DNA from 3 places in the Alishewanella maricola genome. Region 1 is predicted to be linked to each of the others. Evidence: predicted binding sites of a transcription regulator. Region 1 holds the regulator's gene; each other region holds the start of a gene.

The links. Region 1 encodes sigma-54, which starts transcription at its own class of promoters, with help from an activator protein. Its sites were predicted from a motif close to GTTGGCACGNNNNTNGNNT; they were not measured.
Region 2: a site for sigma-54 is predicted at 1,573-1,591, ahead of JAO78_RS07750 (PEP-CTERM sorting domain-containing protein). Genes of this name have one in related genera too.
Region 3: a site for sigma-54 is predicted at 1,259-1,277, ahead of flhA (flagellar biosynthesis protein FlhA). Genes of this name have one in related genera too.

The regions. Positions count from the first base shown of each region.
Region 1 is NZ_JAEINI020000001.1:61,232-64,517, reverse strand. Features, by position in the region: gene lptA (lipopolysaccharide transport periplasmic protein LptA) at 1-270, shown strand, start outside; gene lptB (LPS export ABC transporter ATP-binding protein) at 267-989, shown strand; gene JAO78_RS00310 (RNA polymerase factor sigma-54) at 1,038-2,525, shown strand; gene hpf (ribosome hibernation promoting factor) at 2,551-2,838, shown strand; gene ptsN (PTS IIA-like nitrogen regulatory protein PtsN) at 2,845-3,286, shown strand, end outside.
Region 2 is NZ_JAEINI020000004.1:128,230-131,515, forward strand. Features, by position in the region: gene JAO78_RS07740 (PEP-CTERM/exosortase system-associated acyltransferase) at 1-318, shown strand, start outside; gene JAO78_RS07745 (ThiF family adenylyltransferase) at 344-1,198, shown strand; gene JAO78_RS07750 (PEP-CTERM sorting domain-containing protein) at 1,633-2,481, shown strand; gene prsT (XrtA/PEP-CTERM system TPR-repeat protein PrsT) at 3,159-3,286, opposite strand, start outside.
Region 3 is NZ_JAEINI020000010.1:56,873-60,158, forward strand. Features, by position in the region: gene fliR (flagellar biosynthetic protein FliR) at 1-36, shown strand, start outside; gene flhB (flagellar biosynthesis protein FlhB) at 46-1,176, shown strand; gene flhA (flagellar biosynthesis protein FlhA) at 1,315-3,286, shown strand, end outside.

The sequences.
Region 1 (3,286 bases):
GAGGTGTTTATTACAACAGGCTCACCGGCGACCTATTCACAAACACTGCAAGGTGATCGTCCTGTAACCGCTCAAGCGAATGAGATCCGATTTGACCGTGCCAGCCGAATTTTAACGTTATCGGGTAATGCCGAAGTGATGCAAAGCGGTAGCTTAGTACGCGGTGCCGTGATCCGTTACAACATTGAATTACAACAATTAAGTGCTGAAGGTGAGCAAAATCGTCGCGTTACCACGATTTTCACCCCAGAAAACAAGGACAATCCATGAAGTTAGTGGTCTCGCACCTCGCCAAAAGCTATAAAAGCCGGCAGGTAGTGAAAGATGTCAGCTTAGAGGTCAATGCAGGGCAAATCGTCGGTTTATTGGGCCCTAACGGTGCAGGTAAAACGACAACCTTTTACATGATTGTTGGCTTAGTTCCCTCGGATAAAGGCACCATTACCCTCAACGAGCAAGATATTACTTTTGCTCCGATCCACCAACGTGCCCGCGCCGGCATTGGTTATTTACCGCAAGAAAGCTCGATTTTTCGTAAATTGACTGTGCATGAAAACTTATTGGCCATTTTGCAAACCCGCAAAGATTTAAGCACGCAACGCCGCGCTGAAATTGCCGATGATTTATTAGAAGAATTTCATATCGGCCATATCCGCAACAGTTTAGGGATGGCGTTATCTGGTGGCGAGCGTCGTCGGGTTGAGATCGCGCGAGCATTAGCCGCTGATCCCGCTTTTATTTTATTAGACGAACCGTTCGCTGGCGTTGACCCGATTTCAGTACTTGATATCAAAAAAATCATTCAACACCTCGCCCAACGTGGCATTGGTGTTCTCATTACTGACCATAATGTGCGTGAAACGTTAGATGTTTGTGAAATCGCTTATATTGTCAGTCATGGCGAACTGATTGCAGCCGGTTCTCCGCAAGATGTTCTAGCAAATCAGCAGGTGCGTGATGTATACCTAGGTGAGCAATTCAGGCTATAGTAAAGAAGATAGAACGCAACTGCGCATTCAGGAGAGAATTACAGGTACATGAAGCCCTCTTTGCAACTCCGCCTAGGACAACAGCTTACCATGACGCCACAACTGCAACAGGCGATACGCCTATTACAGTTGTCCACCATTGAGCTACAGCAAGAAATACAGGAAGCGTTAGACGCGAACCCGTTACTCGAAGGCGATGATGATTTCGAACGTCAGCCAGATGAGGTTGATCACAGTCTTGGCAATATCAATCGCGATACCCTTGACGATCCACGCAACAAAAACTCAGAGCAAAAAGACGCAGCCGATCGCGATACCAGCGATGATCTGAATCAACAAAACATCCAAGAAGATTTACCGCTAGATAATAACTGGGATGATTTAGTCAGTGCCGCCCCTGTTAGCAGTGGCAACATGCCTGATGACGATATGGTGTATCAGGGTGAAACCAGCGATACCCTGCAAGATTATTTACGTTGGCAAATGCAACTCACGCCCTTTTCTGAAATCGACCGGGCTATTGCTGAGATCATTATTGAAGCCATCGATGACAATGGTTTTTTAAGTATCAGCTGCGAAGAGATACTCGACTCACTGCAATCTAACGAGGTCGAGGCCGACGAAGTTGAAGCCGTGATTAAACGCATTCAATTATTTGATCCGGTCGGGGTTGGCGCGCGCTCGGTGCAAGAGTGTTTACTGGTGCAGTTACGGCAGTTTGAGCCAACTACCCCCTATTTAAATGATGCAAAACTCATTATTAGCAACTATACCGAATTTTTAGCGAATAGAGACTTTCGTTCTTTGATGCGCGTGACTAAACTCAAAGAAGAAGAGTTAAAGGAAGTCATGCAGTTGATCCACAGTTTAAATCCACGGCCTGGTGCTGATGTGATTAAACAAGAGCAGCAATATGTTATTCCTGATGTCACGGTGACAAAAGTAAAAGGTCGCTGGCAAGTCGAATTAAACGCTGACGCTATGCCCAAAATACGAATCAATCAGCAATATGCGGCGATGAGCAAAACCGCTAAAAATACCGCTGATACGCAATTTATTCGTTCGCACTTGCAAGAAGCTAAATGGTTTTTAAAGAGCTTAGAAAGCCGAAACGATACTTTACTCAAAGTAGCCAATTGCATTGTGCAGCAACAACAAGCCTTTTTTGAGCATGGTGAAGAAGCCATGAAACCGATGGTATTGAATGATGTTGCAGAAATGGTCGGTATGCATGAGTCGACTATCTCACGCGTCACCACTCATAAATATATGCATACACCACGTGGAATTTTTGAACTTAAGTTCTTTTTCTCCAGTCATGTTAGTACAGAGAGTGGTGGTGAATGTTCTTCCACTGCCATTCGTGCTTTTATTAAAAAATTGGTGGCGGCAGAAAATCCGGCAAAACCGCTAAGTGACAGTAAAATGGCGGAGATTTTGTTAGAACAAGGGATAAACGTGGCTAGGCGAACTATCGCTAAATACCGCGAATCGTTGTTTATTCCGCCGTCAAATCAACGAAAGACCCTGCTGTAAGTGTCTTAACTAAAAGGAAGAGTCTATGCAAATCAATTTAACAGGCCGTCACGTCGAAATTACCGAAGCCTTAAAAGATTATGTCGAGAATAAATTTGCTAAGCTAGAGCGTCATTTCGAGAACATTAATAATGTACATGTCATCTTAAACGTGGAAAAATTACAACAGATTGCCGAAGCTAAAATCCATCTCACCGGTGGCGAAGTGTTTGCGGTGTCTGAGAACGAAAACATGTATGCTGCGATTGACCAGTTAATAGACAAACTCGATCGGCAGGTCATTAAACACAAAGAAAAACTGTCACGACACTAAGACATTATTATGAATTTAAACGCAATGTTAGCGGAGAACTGCACGAAAAGTGCAGTTCTATTTAACAGTAAAAAACGTATCCTCGAATATATCGCCGAACTGGCTCACCAGCAGCTTCCCGAACTATCTGAATACACCATTCTTGAAGCCTTAATGACCCGTGAAAAACTCGGTTCAACCGGCATCGGTGGCGGTATCGCCATTCCTCACGGCAAACTTGACTGCGTAACTCAACCGATTTTGGTGTTTGTGGTCAGTAAAGACCCTATCGCGTTTGATGCGATAGATAACCAAGCCGTCGATATTTTTTGCGCTATTTTAATACCCACTGAGCAATGCCAAACGCACCTAAGTACGTTATCCGGTATTGCCAAATTGTTGAGTCAGAAAGACTTAACCAAAAAAATCCGCCATGTCGAGTCAGATGAACAACTGTATCAGCTACTAC
Region 2 (3,286 bases), on a different contig from region 1:
CCATATATAGCCATTTGTTTGTATATGTCTGCTGCTGCTATGTCTTATAAAACCAAACGTTATTATGGTTTCGTGATGATGGAGCCTCGCTTAGCAAAAAGTTTAAGTTACGTAGGGATTAAATTTCATCAACTCGGTGATGCGGTTGAATATCACGGTTTACGTGCAGCATACTTTATTGATTCGCGTGAATTACGTAAAACGCTCAGTGGTGGCTATCAATCATTATTAAAATCGGTTGAACACGAGTTATTTGGTGAGTTATCAGAAGAAATGTTGTTAGAACCCAATGAACGCTTACTAGGCTGGAGCCTTTAAGCTATTCGTTTAACAAGGAAAGGGTATGTTTGATTATAACCGCGCGTTTTCTCGTAATCTCGGTTGGGTTACAGAAACCGAGCAACAACAGCTAAAACATTTCAAAGTGGCTATTGCTGGGTTAGGCGGGGTAGGTGGTGAGCATTTACTCACATTATGTCGTTTGGGGGTGCAACGTTTCAGTTTGGCTGATTTTGATCAGTTCGATGTGCATAATTTTAACCGACAGGCCGGTGCCAATATTCACACTGTTGATGAAGATAAATTAGCTGTGATGGCGAGAATGGCCGCCGAAATTAATCCTGATGCTGAATTAACGTGTTTTGAGCAAGGGGTAACAGCTGAAAATGTAGATGCATTCTTGGCTGATGCCGATATTTACGTTGATAGCTTAGATTTTTTTGCTTTAGATGCCCGCAAATTGTTATTTAAACGCTGTGAAGAGCTCGGCATACCCGTTGTTACGGCAGCACCTTTAGGAATGGGCTGCGCTTTTTTAAGCTTTATGCCAGGTAAGATGAGCTTTGAACAATACTTTTGTTTTGAAAACCACAGCCGCGAAGAACAACTCCTACGTTTTTTAGTTGGCGTATCGCCAGCCATGCTACAACGCGATTACTTGGTAGATGACAGCCGCGTCAACTTTCGTGAAGAGCGGGGCCCTTCAACTGCTATGGCAGTAAAACTATGCTCTGGTATCGCAATAACCAACACCCTAAAAATCTTGTTAAAAAGAGGGCCGGTGATCAGTGCTCCTTACGGTATACATTTTGATGCTTACCGCAATAAATTTACTAAAACATGGCGGCCGTTTGGTAATAAAGGTTTGCTGCCGCGCATTATGTTGTTTATTGCCCGCCGTATCGTTCTGAAAAAATAAGAGCGCAAGTTCCCAATCAATAAACGCTGCTAAATGCCCCTATTGCGTGGCATTTAGCAGAACGAAATCGCCCTAAAAATCCTACTTTAAACACCGCTGTGTTAGCGTTTCCCCTTAGCGCCAATACCGCATTTTGTATTATTAGTAAGTACCTTGGGTTGTTTTGCGCGAGCACCAATAGGTAAAAAGCTCTATTGTTGTTGAAGAAGGCTTATTACTTTTTATTATGAAAAATCGTTTATTTAACCAGCAATATCGATTTAGCTACTCCGAGAAAAACTCCCAGAACGGCTATTTTTGTCAGGATAATTTACAGATTTTGTTTTGATTTTAAGTTGGATTTTTTAAGTTGTTGTTTATAGGCGTCTTTTATTTCTGGCACGCGTTGTGCATTAACTGGAGAGAGTTATTTAATTTTTTGAAAGGAACAAAAAATGAAAAAGTTCACAGTTTTAGCAACCATAATGGCTGCAGGTTTATTTGCTAGTAATGTTAATGCTGCACCAATCAAAATTGATGCGTCTGCTGTTCCTGGTGTCGTAGGTGCAAGCATGACTGATGCATTCGAATTTTTAACATTAGGCACTTTCAATCCTTTATCTATTTATACACCGTCAAATCCAATGATGGGTATTCAAACTGGCGATGCGGTTAAAGATGTTGGTACGGCAAATATCAGTGCTTTAAACCCGTTAGCTTTTGGGGACAACACCGGTGGTTTCCTCACTAATTGGGGTATGAAAGTTAGTTGGAACTTAGCTGGTACTGCAGTTGTTATTCCAACTCCAATTAGTGCTCCAAACACTACTTATTTAGGGCAGTTTAATGCCGGTACAGTAGCATTTAGTATTTGTAGTACTCCTTCTGTGTGTACAAATGTACTTAACTTAAGCATTACTGGCTCACAATTAAACGACCCACTTTCAGGCGCGGTTGGTATTGAAGTTTTCGGCAAAGTATCATCAGCAATGGCTGGCGTGTTCTTTGATGCATCAGGCACTGACTTCGCCACTAAAATCGGTACAGGCGAAATGGTTTTTGGTATCGCAAGCAGTGATATTTTTGGTGTACAAAATGCGCCAACTTCAAACTTCTGTCGTGTTGGTAATACAGCAACAGGTGCTTTAAAAGCGGGTGCTGCTGCAGGTGATTTATGTCGTTCAACAACTTTAAACTCTGTTGACATTGCTTTTGTACCAGAACCTGCTTCATTAGCCATCTTAGGCTTAGGTTTAATGGGCATGGGTTTCTCAGCTCGTCGTAAAAACAAAGCTACTGCATAATAGCTTTAATTAGATGATAAAAATCCGGCACAGGTTGCCGGATTTTTTTATATGTGCTTCTTAATAATAAAAACAGCTTGCGGTATGCATTTTTCGTTGAACCTTTACTAATTTGCTTTGTTAAATTCTTATCTTGATGCCGTTTTAATTTCTTATTCACGCCATAATATACAATCACTTAAGTTGTAATCTTATTTAAACGCCTGCCTTAATAACTTTGGTTAAATCGCTAAACCAGCGTCTTGATCTAGTATGCTTAGAGCTTTAGCCATAACGATTTAGCCATCGCAAAATCTCCATGTAATGGCATCGTTTTTTTGCTTCGAATGTTCAACGACTTAAACTAATGCTGTTTTAACGCATTCTTACTTTGAATAAAAACAATGGCATTGTAAATATGGATGCTTTTAATGAAGGGTATTACCGTGGAAGAATTAAAAAAACCTCAGAAAAGGTTGCTGGTATTGGTAACGCTTATTATCAAATATCGACCACACAGCCATAAGCAACAACATGACTGAGCAAAACTGGTATTTGTTAGACCTGTTTAAGCGCTTATGTGTAGTTTAGGTGCGATAGCCTTGAGCTTAAAAGTGACGAAGATAATAACAAAAAAGCACCGAAACAAACCTTTGATTAGGTGCGTGTTCCAGTGCCTCTTTGTTTAGTAAGTAGCGTTAATTGGTTATTTTACGTTGTAACGCAGCTTTTTTGTCTTGGTACTCCGGTGCATCACTCACAGTTCTAAGCACACTTGTAGCTTTAGTCATTTTATTATCTGCAATTAATGCTTCTACATAATGTA
Region 3 (3,286 bases), on a different contig from region 1:
GTAATTGATTACAGCTGTCGGCTGATCAGTTGCTAGGAGGCTGACATGGCAGAAGATTCCGGCGCAGAAAAAACCGAACAGCCCACGCCCAAGAAGCTGCAAGACGCAGCAGAAAAGGGCCAGATAGCCCGCTCAAAAGACCTTGGCACGGCTTTTGTACTCATTGGCAGCGCCGCAGCATTATTGGTGTTTGGCAAGATGCTAGCCATGGCAGTGCTCACCATTGGTCAGCGCATGTTACGGTTGGATGAAAAAGATATTTTTGAAACGAATTCCATGTTCACTGCCTGGGGCGATGCGGGTGGCGAACTCATTATGCCTTTAATCGGCATATTTTCTCTCATCCTTATTGCCGCGTTTTTAGGTAATACCTTGTTAGGAGGCTTTAACCTGAGTTGGCAAGCTGCAGGCCCCAAAGCCAGTAAAATGGACCCATTGAAGGGCTTAAAACGCATGTTCGGCTTACAGGCCTTGGTAGAGCTGGGTAAAAGCTTTTTAAAAGTGGCAGTAGTGGTGGGTGTGGCCTTTTTTCTCTTAAAGCTGTTCTTTATGGATATTATGGCGCTGTCTTTGATGAGCGAACCAAATAATATTGAATCAGCGTTATATTTCTTAGGATGGTTGTTTTTAGGGCTTTGTGCCAGTACCTCGTTAATTGCTATCGTCGATGCCCCTTATCAAAAGTGGAATCATGTGCGGCAGTTAAAAATGTCGCTACAAGAAATTAAAGACGAGCATAAAAACTCGGAGGGTAGCCCAGAGATCAAGGCGCGGATACGTCGCACGCAAATGCAGATGTCGATGAAACGGATGATGCAGCAAGTCCCCACTGCGGATGTTATCGTCACCAACCCAACGCATTATGCGGTGGCGTTAAAGTATGATCAAGGCAAGTTCCGCGCACCGGTGGTGGTGGCCAAGGGCGTCGATGATATCGCCATGCATATTCGAAAAATTGCCAATGGCCATAAAATCCCGGTGATTGAATCACCGGCGCTAGCCCGTTCGATTTATTACACGACTAAACTTGATCATCCGATCCCCGAACAATTATTCGCGGCCGTGGCGCAAGTGCTCGCTTATGTTTTCCAATTACGCCTGTATCGTAAAGGCAAGGGCAGTCGGCCGAAAAATCTCGCGAAAGAGCTACCCATCCCTGATGAATTTAAACACTAACCACGAATGAGCGCCGCGTGCCGATAAAGTGTCGGCACGGTTTTATCGCTCATTTAGCTGCTTTTCAATAACCTCACCTGATACTGGAACGTTTATTGCTTTAGCCTGTTGTTCCGTCATTAAATTGTCAGGTTATCCATGCAGTTGAGCCAGCTTTACAGTAAATTTGATCGATCCCAACTTCAACACCTTAAGGGTGTCGGCACGCCAGTCTTAATTTTGGCGGCATTGGCTATGGTGGTATTACCGCTGCCACCTTTTATGCTGGATGTCTTATTCTCTTTTAATATCGCGCTGGCGCTGGTGGTGTTGCTGGTCACCATCTATACCAAACGGCCGTTAGATTTCGGTATTTTTCCCAGCGTGATTTTAATTGCGACCATTTTACGTTTAGCGCTTAACGTAGCCAGTACCCGTGTCGTGTTGTTGGAAGGGCATAACGGCGGCGATGCGGCCGGTAAAGTCATTGAAGCCTTCGGCTCGGTCGTGATCGGCGGTAACTATGCCGTGGGTATCGTGGTTTTCCTGATCTTAATTATTATCAACTTTGTGGTGGTGACCAAAGGTGCCGGTCGTATCGCCGAAGTGTCTGCACGTTTTACCTTAGATGCGATGCCTGGTAAGCAAATGGCCATTGATGCCGATTTAAATGCTGGTTTAATTACCCAAGAAGAGGCCAAGGCACGCCGCGAAGATGTGACTAACGAAGCCGACTTTTATGGCTCGATGGACGGTGCCAGTAAATTCGTAAAAGGCGATGCTATCGCCGGTATCGTTATTTTGGTGATCAACCTGATTGGTGGCTTGTTTATCGGCATGATGCAGCACGATCTGAGTTTTGGCGATGCGATGGAAATTTATACTTTACTAACCATAGGTGATGGCTTGGTTGCGCAGATCCCGGGTTTATTGTTATCGATTGGTACTGCCATTATCGTCACCCGCCAAAACAAAGAAGGCGATCTGGGCAAGCAAATGACTAGTCAGTTGGGTGATAACACCCATGTGTTGTTTGTCGCCGCTGGCGTGATGACGTTAATGGGTATTGTGCCCGGCATGCCACACTTTTCATTCTTATCCTTAGCAGCGTTATTGGGCGGCGTAGCTTGGTATATCAAAAAACTGGCCAGCGAAAAAGCGACAGCCTTGCAACCGCGCGCAGCTACGGCTGGCCAACCTAAGCCTGAATCACAAACTGTGAAAGAGATCGGTTGGGACGATGTGCATGGCGTTGATACCATTGGTTTAGAAGTGGGTTATCGTTTGATCCCGCTTGTGGATAAAGCCCAGGGCGGCGAGTTGTTAAATCGGATTAAAGGCGTACGTAAAAAGTTATCACAAGAGTTGGGCTTTTTGGTACCGCCAGTCCATATTCGCGACAACCTTGATTTAGAGCCGAACAGCTACCGGGTGGCCCTGATGGGCGTAACAAATGGTGAGGGGGAATTACGCCACGATAATGAGTTAGCCATTAACCCTGGCCAAGTGTTTGGTACGGTAAAAGGTATTGCCACCAAAGATCCGGCATTTGGCTTGGATGCGGTGTGGATTAGTAAAGATCAGCGTGAACATGCTCAAACACTAGGTTATACCGTGGTCGATGCGGCCACCGTTGTTGCCACGCATCTTAGCCAAATTTTAACGAATCATGCCGCCAGTTTATTAGGCCATGAAGAAGTACAGAATTTGTTAGATATGCTGGCCAAGCACTCACCTAAGCTAGTGGAAGGCTTAGTCCCTGAAACACTGCCACTGACAACCGTAGTAAAAGTGCTGCAAAACTTATTACACGAGGGTGTGCCAATTCGTGATATGCGCACAATTGTACAAACTTTGGTGGAATATGGCGCGAAAAGTCAGGATGTTGATGTGTTAACTGCGGCTTGTCGTATTTCTTTACGTCGGCTTATTGTGCAAGAGGTGGTGGGCAGTAAACCTGAGATCCCGGTGATTACTTTTGCGCCTGAGCTTGAACAAATGTTGCATCAATCCATGCAGGCTGCGGGTAACGATGGCGCAGGTATTGAACCCGGGTTAGCCGATCGCATTCAGCAGTCATTACAAGAAGCGCATCAAAACCAAGAGTTGACCGGTGAAAGTGCCATTATGC